DNA from 4 places in the Paenibacillus sp. RC334 genome. Region 1 is predicted to be linked to each of the others. Evidence: predicted binding sites of a transcription regulator. Region 1 holds the regulator's gene; each other region holds the start of a gene.
The links. Region 1 encodes Rex, which represses fermentation and respiration genes when NADH is low (regulators of the CRP and FNR family bind a similar motif). Its sites were predicted from a motif close to TTGTGAAATATTTCACAA; they were not measured.
Positions count from the first base shown of each region.

Region 2: the regulator Rex is predicted to act here: its motif matches at 1,936-1,953, upstream of QMK20_RS04160 (DoxX family membrane protein).
Region 3: the regulator Rex is predicted to act here: its motif matches at 1,943-1,960, upstream of pflB (formate C-acetyltransferase).
Region 4: the regulator Rex is predicted to act here: its motif matches at 1,631-1,648, upstream of QMK20_RS22215 (cytochrome ubiquinol oxidase subunit I).

Region 1 is NZ_CP125370.1:3,230,212-3,233,428, reverse strand. Features, by position in the region: partial or broken gene dinG (ATP-dependent DNA helicase DinG) at 1-1,274, shown strand, start outside; gene QMK20_RS14730 (redox-sensing transcriptional repressor Rex) at 1,320-1,973, shown strand; partial or broken gene QMK20_RS14725 (amidohydrolase) at 1,960-3,217, shown strand, end outside.
Region 2 is NZ_CP125370.1:854,310-857,526, forward strand. Features, by position in the region: gene QMK20_RS04150 (dioxygenase family protein) at 1-92, shown strand, start outside; gene QMK20_RS04155 (hypothetical protein) at 194-1,120, opposite strand; gene QMK20_RS04160 (DoxX family membrane protein) at 1,312-1,830, opposite strand; gene QMK20_RS04165 (DUF3048 domain-containing protein) at 2,074-3,174, shown strand.
Region 3 is NZ_CP125370.1:3,393,158-3,396,374, forward strand. Features, by position in the region: gene pflB (formate C-acetyltransferase) at 1-1,909, opposite strand, end outside; gene adhE (bifunctional acetaldehyde-CoA/alcohol dehydrogenase) at 2,236-3,217, opposite strand, start outside.
Region 4 is NZ_CP125370.1:4,807,992-4,811,208, forward strand. Features, by position in the region: gene cydB (cytochrome d ubiquinol oxidase subunit II) at 1-164, opposite strand, end outside; gene QMK20_RS22215 (cytochrome ubiquinol oxidase subunit I) at 151-1,557, opposite strand; gene QMK20_RS22220 (response regulator transcription factor) at 1,965-3,217, opposite strand, start outside.

The sequences.
Region 1 (3,217 bases):
TATATCCACTCGTGCTGGAGGTCAAGGAGACTTGGGATCTGCTGAGCGACAAGCTGTTTGGTATGCTGCCGGAGCGAAGTGATGCGACACCGGGCGAAACAGGGCAGTTTTCTTCCCGTCTCAAGCCGTCGGCCAAGCCTGCCAAGTGGGATCAGGCTGCTGCGCTGGAAAATCAGGTTTATGTAACGTTGAGCGAAATTTTGCGCAAGGGCGACAAGCTGATGCTCGACGTGAAAGAAGAACATGACGATTATGCGGCTGACAGCCTCATTACAGATATTACGGGGCTGCTTAAGGATTTGGCAGGCATTAGGGAAAGCTTGCGCTTTTTCATGCGGATGGATGATGAGACGACCGTATATTGGCTCGAAGCGAGCGGGCAATTCCGCAGCAAGTCGCTACAATTTTATGCGGTGCCCGTCGATGTGAGCCGCCAGCTGAAAGAAATGTTTTTTGACAAAAAAAGGAGCATTATTCTGACGTCTGCTACCTTGTCGGTGGATAAGTCGTTTCAGTACATGACCGATCAGCTCGGCTTGCAGGAGGCCGCAGATCAAGGGCGGCTGATGACTACGCAGCTCCCTTCACCCTTTAACTACAGGGATCAGGTGTTGCTAGTCATTCCAAGGGATTTTCCGAGCGTGAAGGGCAGTGTAGGAGATGAGCATTTTGTAGATATGCTCGTCAGCTCGCTAGGTTCGACTGCCCAAGCGACGCGGGGGAGAATGCTCGTTCTCTTTACCTCCTATCGCATGCTCCGGCAGGTGTATGAGCCGCTTAAGGAGGCGTTAGCATCCAGCGACATCACCGTGCTGGGGCAGGGCGTGGACAGTGGGAGCCGCAGCAAGCTGACCCGACGTTTTCAGGAAGCCAAAGCTTCTGTGTTGCTGGGAACCAGCAGCTTTTGGGAAGGCGTCGATATTCCGGGCAAGGCGCTGACGTGTCTGGCTATCGTCCGCTTGCCGTTCCAACCGCCCAATCACCCGCTGCTGGAGGCTAAAAGTGAGCTGCTCCAGCAGCAGAAGAAAAATCCTTTTATGAAGCTGTCTGTTCCACAGGCTGTCATTCGCTTCAAACAGGGATTTGGACGTCTAGTACGTACCGCGAGCGACCACGGGGTTGTTATCGTTTACGATACGCGTGTGATTGAATCCTATTACGGGAAGCACTTTTTGTACTCGTTACCGGGACCAAAAATGGAGCATATGCCGACGGAGCAAATGGTGCCCCGTATCGCCGAGTGGCTCCAATCCGCCCCGGAGACAGAGGCATAACGGACGGACATCTTAACATGTCCGTTACAATTAGGGGGAGCATGTATGAAATCAGATAAAATTTCAGAGGCTGTCGTACGGAGGTTACCCGTATATTTACGTTATCTGAATGCACTGCACAAACGGGAGGTGGCTACGGTCTCTTCCCAGGAGTTAGGACAAAGACTGGATTTGAATCCGGCTCAAATTCGTAAGGATCTCGCGTATTTTGGAGATTTTGGCCGTAAGGGTATCGGCTATGATGTTACTTATCTTATCGAGAAAATACGCCATATCCTGAAAATCGACCAGCAAATTAACGTGGTATTGGTCGGAGCAGGTAATCTGGGGCAAGCCCTTTCGAATTATAATGCTTATTTAAAAGACAATATGAAAATTGTAGCAGTATTTGATGCTGTGCCAGATAAGGTCGGAACCAGGATCAATACGCTGGTCGTACAGCCAATGGATGAACTGGAAGCGACCGTGAAGGAACAAAACATTCGGATCGGGATTATTACCGTACCGGATTTTGAAGCGCAGAACGTGGCTGACAGGCTCATAAATAGCGGGATTGGAGCGATTTTGAACTTTGCGCCGACCACTCTCAAGGCACCAGCAAATATTCGAATACATGCCACAGATTTTACAACAGATTTGTTAAGCCTCGCTTATTATTTGGAAGACGGAAAGGAAGATATGCAACATGACGGTGAATAAATGGATGATTAAAAACGGCTCTTTTGCCGTGAACAGATCGGAAGCGGGGGTAATCCACGGCTATATGATCGTGGAGGACAGCCGCATTGCCTATATTGGCGAGACTTTGCCAGCGGGTGAGGAAGAGACGGAAGCGATTGATGGTAACGGGCTGCTGTTTTTACCTGGCCTGATTAATACACATGGTCATGCGGCGATGTCCCTGCTGCGCGGGTATGGGGACGATCTGGCTCTTCAAGTATGGCTTCAGGAAAAAATGTGGCCGATGGAAGCCAAGTTTACGTCTACGGATGTGTACTGGGGTACGTCCTTGTCCGTGCTGGAAATGCTGAAAGGCGGTACAACCACCTTTTTGGACATGTATGATCATATGGACGAGGTGGCTCGTGTAGCTGAAGAGTCCGGCATCCGTGCCAGTCTGATGCGTGGAGCGATTGGATTATGTTCGGAGGAAGAGCAGCGGATCAAGCTGGCTGAGGCTGTGAATTTTGCGCGTAATTGGCATGGAAAAGCAGACGGTCGCATTACGACTATGATGTCTCCACATGCGCCGTATACGTGTCCGCCTGCGTTTATCGAAAAATTCGTGCAGGCTGCGCATGATCTGGACTTACCGTTGCATACGCATATGTCCGAAACCATTGCCGAAGTAGAGCAAAACGTACGCGACTACGGCTTGCGCCCGGTTGCGCATTTGGATAAGCTCGGCTTTTTCTCCCGTCCATCGCTTGTTGCCCATGCTGTTCATTTGAATGACGAAGAAATAGCTTTGCTGGCTGAACGTGGTGTAGCGGTTTCGCATAATCCGGGTAGCAACTTGAAGCTGGCGAGCGGTGTGGCAAGAGTGCCTGATCTGCTCCGTGCAGGCGTTACCGTCTCTCTCGGAACAGACGGTCCCGCCAGTAACAATAACCTGGATATGTTTGAGGAAATGCGTCTGGCTGCACTCATTCACAAGGGAGTATCTGGGGGACCCAACCGCAGTTCCTGCGGGTGAGGCGTTGCGTCTGGCAACGGAGTACGGAGCGAAGTCGATTGGCTTGAATGAGGTAGGGGCGCTGGCAGCAGGCAACAAGGCTGACTTTATCGCGCTCGATCTCAATCAGGCTCATTTCTTGCCGCATACGGATCTCATTTCTCATGCCGTATACTCTGCAAGCGCCAAAGACGTGGCCCATGTATGGGTTGACGGTCGTCAGGTTGTGAAAAACGGTGAGTGCCTGACTATGGATGAGGAACGTATC
Region 2 (3,217 bases), 2.4 Mb from region 1:
ACCAGCGCTCGGCGCAGAAGCTTTTTCAGTCCTATGTCCTGGGCTCACTGAGTCTCAATTGTTGGGCTTTCGGTCAAGAACGTGATACGTAAATGTGAAAAAAGAACTTCCTAATCCACATGGCAAGTGGGAATGGAAGTTCTTTTTTGTATATAACATGAGTTCCTGTATGGTGTGTTCCTGTAAAACTTGATCAGGAAGTAGGTACGTTCTTTTTCAGCCAGTCGGATACCTGTGCAGTGTGTTTATCTCCGTTTTGATCCAGTAGAGCCACGAAGTCTTTTAGTTTTTGTACATAAGGACTAGCTGAGCCGCTGTTGCGTTGAATTACCAGTTGATATCCTTTTTTAGCGTTAGGAAGAATCTTCTTGGTATCGTAATCGAATAATGGCGTATTGTTCGTGCCGTAGAAGGTATAGAAATAGTACAGATCATGCAATTCTTTGACAGCTAGTGTACGGTTGGAATGTGGATATTTGTTTAAAAAGTCTTCCTGTGCCAGCACCCGTCCAGACAACTGCTGATATCCGATATGCAGTGCGGCATCCTTGGTAGCTGCCTGTCCAGATTCCACTGCCATGATGTCAATATAGCTGCGGATATCTGCCGTGGTGTGCTTTCCGAACACTTTATATTTTTCATAGTTTATGACAGGGTAATACATGCCTTCTGCGGTTTCCAGTTTGTATCCGGCATCTCTGGTTTGGGTCAGTAATTTCTTCAGGTTCGTATCTTTGGTGCGGCTAATTACATTTGTGAACGAATCGCCGGGTTTATAAATAGTATTGATTTTGGTCTGAACAGAAGCTGGGTATAAGGCTTGTGAATAAGAATCCAATTGCTTGGTCTGTGCATTTTCCAGATGAAGCGTCATGATGGTGGCTTGAGAGGCTGGAATGGATTGAATGTGTTTTTGCAAATAAGCGAATGCCTGAGGAAGTTTGCCGGGTTGACGTAGCAGTTGCTCGAAGGTGTTGGAGATATTTTGCACACTTTCCGATTGAGACGTTGTCGTAGTCGATACTGCCGCTTCGGCTTGTGATGGATATCCCAGTCCCATAGTCTGTACTGTGAAAGTTACTGTCGCGAGCATGAGGTAGGCTTTGGTGATTTTTTTCATGATATAACCCTCCATGGCTTTCTTTGATGTAACTTTAGTGTATAGGGGGAATGTATCGTGAGCATTCCGGGTTGTATCCAACTTGTAAACGTTTGGGGAAATGATGAATCGGATATAAAAGAAAGTCAGCAGCATAGCTGCACAAAAAAACAACCATTAGCCCGGAGGGTAACGGTTGTTTTTTTGGTAGCTTAAGCTATTTTTCGAGCGGGGTCTGCTGGAAAGGTATCTTTATTTTTACGGAACAGTCCACGCAGGAAGGGAAGTACCCAACGATCCAAGCCAATCCGTCCAGCGTTTGCGCCAGCAACTACAAGGAAGATTTCAAACAGCAGGTAGATTGCATTGGTGCTTACTGTGCCCGAGAATAGGAACGAGAAGTTCATGACCATTGCCATCAAGGCAGCTAATGTAGTCAGTGTACCAAGAAGCAGGCCAACTCCGACCAGGAACTCACCCAGTGGGATCAGGACGTTGAACAGACCGACATTAGGTAGGGCAAAGGCTTCAAGGAACGATCCCCACCAGCCTTGTACAGCGGGATGTTCTCCGCCTGTCTTAGCAATGGCCCCCGAGATAAATCCGCCTGCATCGAATCCGCCAGTCAGCTTCTCAAGTCCATGGGTCATCCATTCATATCCCAGATAAACCCGTACTACAGTCAGCAGCCACATTGCTACTTTATTTTCACGCAACCAGTTGTTAAACATTCAAACCACTCCTCTTTCTTTTCTTATAATGTTGGTTGTATTTCATTTGGTTTGGGATGATCATCTCTGCTACACCCTTATTGTATTAGGTTCAGTTACAGTTATTTGTGATAAAAATCACAAAGTCTGAATATTTTTTAAATTTTAATGTCTTCAGATAAGTATTCTATAGTGATGATGAGTTTCAATCAAGACAAAAACAGGAAATAACGCTTATAATGAGAAAAATGTCTAACTGGAGGGATGAATTTGTCCGGGCCCATTTTCAATCGAAGCCAATGGTTGTGTGTGATGACCTCGGTTTTGCTATGTATGACCATGATGTCCTGTTCTGCTATGTCCAAATCGGGTGAATCAGAACCCGCGCCCCAACCGGTTAAGCAAGAAACACAGCCGGAGGCGCTTGAGCCGCCCAAGGAACCGACTATTCCGGCATTTACAGCTCCGCTTACCGGCCTTCCGGTGGAGCAGCCTGTTCTGGAACGACCGCTTGCAATTATGATTAATAATGCTCCAGCCGCACGACCTCAGGCGGGACTTAGCGAGGCTGACATGGTATATGAAGTTCTCGCAGAAGGTGGAATTACACGTTTGGTAGCTTTTTTCCAAAGTCATGGCGGTGATGTGAAAATAGGCCCGGTCCGCAGCATCCGGCCGTATCTGATTGAGCTGGGCGAAACTTACGGGGCGTTGCCGATACACGCCGGGGGAAGTACAGATGCCTATGCGATTTTACAGCAGCAACGAAAAGAGCATCTGGATGAGATTTCGAATGGGGGAGCTTACTTCTGGAGAAGCAAGGATCGCCGTCCACCACACAATCTGTACACAGATGTGAACAGACTTCGCCAAGGAAGCGAAAGTAAAGGCTACGCCAAGCAGACGGTGGTTCCGGTATATAACTACCTTAAATCCGGTGAAGCTTCGATCATGGGGGACGGGGAGGCAGTATCTTTGCAAATCCGCTTTTTGCTTAAAAGCTACAAGGTATCTTACACCTACGATCCGTCAGATCAGCAATATAAGCGTTTTGTGAACGAAAAGTCACATGTGGATCAAAACAATAACAAGCAGCTCTCTGCGGCCAATGTCATTGTGATGAGCACCAGGCACCAAACGCTGGATGATGTAGGTCGATTGAGCGTTGAGCTTAAAGGCGGTGGAGAGGCTATGTTGTTTCAACAAGGGAAGTTGATACACGCCGAGTGGCAGCATACGCCCGGTGATGCTATTCGTTTTATGAAAAATGGAGTTGAAATTCCGTTGGTACCGGGTACATCCTATATACATGTGGTTCCGGCGGACGTTTCGCTGAACGAGCATGTAAGTGTAGAAGCAAAGTGAGGAATCCATAATCCACCTTTTTATATATAATTTGTCGGATAAT
Region 3 (3,217 bases), 160 kb from region 1:
CGTGCATTGGGTTCGCACCTGGTGCAAACGGTTCGCCAGCTTTACGTCCATCCGGTGTTGTACCTGTTTTCTTACCGTACACCACGTTGGAAGTAATGGTCAATACAGATTGAGTAGGAATCGCATTCCGGTAAGCTTTGTGCTTGCGGATCATGCCCATGAAGGACTCTACCAGTTCTACTGCGATGTTATCTACACGATCATCGTTATTACCGTAGCAAGGGTATTCCCCTTCAATTTCAAAGTCAATGGCGATGCCTTTTTCGTTACGGATCGGTTTCACCTTCGCATGTTTAATGGCGCTCAGGGAATCGGCTGCAACGGACAGACCAGCAATACCACAAGCCATCGTACGGACAATATCACGGTCATGCAACGCCATTTCAATCCGTTCGTAGCTGTACTTGTCATGCATGTAGTGAATAACGTTCAAAGTGTTCATGTACAGTTTTGCCAACCATTCCATCATTGGCTTGAAGCGGCTCAGCACTTCCTCGTAATCCAACACTTCACCTGTAATTGCAGGATATTCAGGGCCCACTTGAGCACCTGATTTTTCATCCACACCACCGTTGATGGCATACAACAAAGCTTTAGCCAAGTTGGCACGGGCACCAAAGAATTGCATTTGTTTACCGATTTTCATTGCCGATACACAACAAGCGATACCATAATCATCGCCATAAATCGGACGCATCAGATCATCATTTTCATACTGAATGGAGCTAGTTTCAATAGAAACTTTGGCACAATATTTTTTGAAGCCTTCAGGCAATTTTTCAGACCACAGTACAGTCAGGTTTGGCTCCGGTGCAGGTCCCAAATTGTACAGGGTGTGCAAGAAACGGAAGCTGTTTTTAGTAACCCGAGTTTCTCCAGTAATGGACATACCGCCAATGGATTCAGTTACCCATGTTGGGTCTCCGCTGAACAGTTCATTATAGTCAGGTGTGCGCAGGAATTTAACAATACGCAGTTTCATAACAAAATGATCGACCAATTCTTGTGCTTGCTCTTCTGTCATTGCGCCTTCTTCCATATCCCGTTGAGTATAAATATCAAGGAAGGAAGATACACGTCCCAAGGACATTGCAGCACCATTTTGTTCTTTGATCGCTGCAAGATAGCCAAAATACACCCATTGGAAAGCTTCTTTTGCGTTGTTAGCAGGCTTTGAGATGTCGAAACCATGCTCAGCAGCCATTTGTTTCAGCTCGTTCAAAGCGCGAATTTGCTCGGAAATTTCTTCACGCAGACGAATTACGTCTTCTTCCATGGAATCCACTTCAAGGCTTTTCAGTTGAGCCTTTTTGTCTTTAATCAGGAAGTCTGCGCCGTACAGTGCTACACGACGGTAGTCACCGATAATGCGACCACGACCATATGCATCTGGCAAACCAGTGATAATACCCGCTTTACGAGCTGCTCTCATATCATCGGTATAAGCGTCGAATACACCCTGATTATGCGTTTTGCGAATATGAGTGAAGATATCAACAATGCTTTGCGGTACTTCAAAGCCATAGGCTTTGCAAGCGTCGATCATCATCCGGATTCCACCAAACGGCTGCAAAGAGCGTTTGAATGGAGCGTCTGTTTGTACACCGACAACTTGTTCTTTATCCCGGTCTAGATAGCCCGGCTTATGTGAAATAATGGTGGATGGCGTATTCACGTCTACATCAAGCACGCCACCGTTTGCCAACTCTTTTTTGGTAAGATCGGATACAATATCCCACAGTGCAGTTGTGTTGGCAGTAGGACCAACTAGAAATTCCTCGTTACCGACATAAGGTAAGATATTGGTTTCAATAAAATCGTTGACGTTGACTTCTTTAGTCCATTTACCTTTTTTGAAACCTCTCCAGCCAGATTGTTGCTCTTGTAATTCTCTCTCAATCACCGACATGTAAATCCCTCCAAATTGTTTGGTCTTCCGGACTTGTGATTTTTTTCACATTAAAATAGTGTCTCGAGCCCGGCCTTTTCACCGATGCCTTACGCTCAGTGTCGGGACCTTTCTTACACCCTTATTGTAGAATAATGATAGAGTGTAGTATGTGACAAAAATCACAATACAGGTGACATTTATCACTTTATTTTCTTTAGCTTCACGCCCGTACTTTTATCCTTGCCGTTCACCCCCCTTCCCAAACCAACAGGCCCTCTATATAGAGAGCCTGCGTTGGTATTAACGGGAAAATGCTTAGTCACAAGCCTCTTCGTACCTATATATTATTGGTCAAAACGTCCGTAGAAGGCATTGCGGTATACATCAGCCAATTCGGTAACCAGCGGCAGCTTCGGATTCGCAGTTGTACATTGATCCTCAAAAGCGCGGTCAGCCAGATAATCTACACGCGATTCAAAATCCTTCGCATCGAAGCCGATTTGCTGGAACGATTCCTCGATACCGAGTGTTTTGTTCAACTTGCGGATCGCTTCGATCAGACTGTTAACCCCTTCTTCCGTTGTACGGGCAGGCAGTCCCAGTATGCGTGCAATTTCTGCATAACGCTCATCCGCAACAAAGTGCGAATATTTAGGGAACGAAGCAAACTTCGTTGGTTTTTTCGCATTATAACGAATGACGTGTGGTAACAAAATGGCATTCGTGCGACCGTGCGCTGTATGGTATTGTCCGCCCCATTTGTGCGCAAGACTGTGGTTAATACCCAGGAATGCATTGGCAAACGCCATCCCTGCCAGTGTGGAAGCATTATGCATTTTTTCACGAGCCAGCTTGTCGCCAGTCAGAGCCGATTGCTCCAGGTATTGGAATACCAGTTGAATGGCTTTAATCGCCAGACCGTCTGTGTAGTCACTAGCCATTACGGACACGTAGGCCTCGATAGCATGCGTCAGTACGTCCATACCTGTATCCGCTACAGCTGTTTTAGGCAGCGAGTATACAAACTCAGGGTCAATAATTGCCACATCAGGAGTCAGCTCATAGTCAGCCAGCGGATACTTCGTGTTGCCCTGATTTTTGTCTGTAATAACTGCGAACGACGTAACTTCCGAACCTGTACCCGAGGTTGTAGGAATGGCTACAAATTGTGCCTTCTGACCAAGACGCGGGTATTTGTAGATCCGTTTGCGGATATCCATGAATTTTTGTTTCAAGTTGTTGAAATCAGTATCTGGGTATTCATAGAACATCCACATGCCTTTAGCCGCATCCATCGGCGAACCGCCGCCCAATGCAATAATGCAA
Region 4 (3,217 bases), 1.6 Mb from region 1:
GCATCCCAGAATGGACCAATCGTATTGATCATCAAGCGTTTTTGCTGATCATTACGCGGTACCAGACCTGTAGCCATACCCACGCCAAAATCAAAGCCCTCCAGGAAGAAGAAGCCGGTAAACAGCACAGCAATTAATAAGAACCACAAATCATTTAACGACATTGGTGTCACCCCCTTGAGCAAATGGATCATGGATTACCGTTTCCTGATGTGGTTCGATATCCGGACCTTTGCGAGCCGTACGGACAAACAGGAACGCCAGCACACCCGTTAAAATTAAATACAATGCGGTAAACGAGATCAGTGAGAACAGCACTTCCCCTGCCACAACGGTAGGCGAAACGGAATCTTTGGTTTGAAGTAAACCAAAGACCGTCCAAGGCTGACGCCCCACTTCTGTCATGATCCAACCCGCAGTATTTCCAATGAATGGAAGAGATATACCGAGCATCATCAACCGGAAGAACCAACGATGCGAACCCTCCAATTTTTTACGGAATGTCAGATAGGCTCCATACAAAGCAAGTACAATCATGGCACATCCGGCTGCAATCATAATGCGGAAGCTCCAAAATGTAGTACGTACCGGCGGAATATAATTACCGGGGCCGTAGGCTTTTTCGTATTGTGCCTGAAGCTCATTCATCCCCAGTACCGCGCCGGACAGCTTATTATAGGACAGCAAACTGAGCGCATAAGGAACCTTAAATTCAAAGCTGTTTTCTTTCTTTTCAGGGTCAATGCCTGCAATAACTGTCCAAGGGGCCGGGTCACTACTGTTTTCCCATAACCCTTCACTGGCAGCCATTTTCATTGGCTGTGTTTCCACCAAATATTGAGCCTGTCCGTGACCAAACATCGGGATTAACATCGAACTAATCAATGCAACAATAATACTTACTTTGAAAGAAGGCTTGAAAAAGTCCAGATTCTTTTTGTGCATCAGCTTCCATGCGCTAATACCTGCCACGAGAAAAGCCCCTGTCGCAATGGCTGCAAACAATGTATGTGGAAACTCCCATAACAGTTGTTCGTTCGTCAACAGAGCGAAAAAATCTTTCATTTCTGCGCGACCGTTATGAATCTCGTATCCTACCGGACGCTGCATGAATGAGTTGGCTGCCAAAATCCACAGGGCGGACAGCATCGTACCAATGGATACCAGCCACATACAGGTTAAATGGACTGCTTTGGACAGCCGTTCCCAGCCGAATACCCACAATCCGATAAAGGTTGATTCCAGGAAAAAGGCAAGCAGTGCCTCAATCGCCAGCGGCGTACCGAACACATCACCGACAAAACGGGAGAAGTCAGACCAGTTCATCCCGAACTGGAACTCCTGCAAAATCCCGGTGACCACGCCTACTGCAAAGTTAATCAGCAAAAAAGTTCCCCAGAATTGAGCCATTTTTTTGTACAAATCATTTTTTTTGATTACATACATGGTCTCCATAATTGCCACCAGCAACGACAATCCAATGGAGATCGGCACATAAACAAAGTGAAGAATTGTTGTGGTTGCAAACTGCAACCGTGCCAATTCTAATACGTCCATGATGTTATTCCTCCCCCTGCGCTTCTCTTAAGAATGAATGTTAATAATTGGGTTCTGAAGCCTCCCTTCATCCTTGTGATAGTATTCACATTATTACATATGGAACGATCACTTTTTATGAATAGCCCCCTCAGGCATCTTCATTACGGAATCTCATGATCCGGCTTCAGAATATCATCATTATATAGAATAGGTTTGAATGAAATAGAATCGAAAGTGTGAACATCGTGTCAAAGCTGTGTCGTAATGATGGCGAATTTATGAAAACAACTCAAATCTTCTAGTTAGTGTGACATTTTCGATTGATCTGTCTGATTTTTTTCCAAGCAAAAAGCCTCTCTTCGTCCGGAGACTTTTGCTCCGACATCCGCAAGAGAGACTTCATCAATTTAACCCACGGGAATCCATCAACTGCCATCCGTCCCTCTGTTCTTCTGAACCCGACTACGATAAGAGGAAGGCGACATCCCCGCATATTTTTTGAATTTGCCGTGAAAATAATCGGCATTGGCATATCCGACACGTCCTGCCACCTGATGCACCCTGATTCCCTGTGCAAGCAATTCCCTTGCCCGCTCGATCCTCACCTTGTCCAGATAGGCGTTAAAAGCTTCGCCCGTATGGCTTTTGAACAATTTGCCCAAATAGCCGCTGTTGTAATTAAACATATCCGCCAACAGCTCCAAGCGCAAATTCTCATCATAATGACTATGAATGAAATCAATCAATTGTTTCATGATCGTTTCCTTACCACCTGGATCGGTCTGACCAATCCATTGCAGCACATGCTCCATTGACCGATCCACCAGCTCTCCCAAGGTTGAATAGGCATATACATCCGTAATCAAGCGGGAATGCTCTTCCAGCACCGTACGGCTCTGTTCCTGTCCAGCCGCATACTTGTTCAGCGCCAAGGTAAATGTCTGTGCAAACGCCGCCTTGATTTCAGCCTCTGAACGATAGATCTGTGGAAATTGGACCTCCATTTCCTTCAATACACGTATTGCAGCTTCACGATTGGACATATCCAGCGCGTAGTACAGCTTCTCTGCATAACGCATGGGGTCTGATGCTTTGTCAGTCGTTTCGCACATTTCCTCGTCCGAAGTTTCCAAATCGTGCAGGTCACTGGTAAGCATCACCCTTTCCGCACGGAACAGGAAAGTACGCTCCAGTAGACGCAGCGCCTGTTCAAAAGAACTCGAAATATCATGAAGTCTCTCCACCGGATCACCAGCAGCTACGTATATTTTCGTTGCCCACGGCTTTAGCGCCTGTCGCCAGGAAGCCAGCAATCGAACAGCATTTTCTTCTGTGTCCACCGTGGAGGGAAGTAGCAAGCCTGTATATATTCCTGCCTCGAATACAATCCCCCTGCCCTGCTCCCCGCACATTTCCGTTAGCCGCAGCTTTGCTGCCGACTGCCGAGCTTGCCGATCCCAGTCGGGTATCCGAAGATCCAGCAGTACGACCTGATAGCTTCTCCAATCCAAAGAGGGTGGCGCCGGATGCTGGCCATGATGTTCAGCTTGCTCCGTTCCTCCGTGGAGAGGGTCGCTGTGTTCCAATGCACCACGATTAGCCCGATCTTCCTGAACCGGAAACAGCAGGATTTCGATCCAATCGCTCTCATGGGCAGGCGGGTTCCCCCACTTGCCGT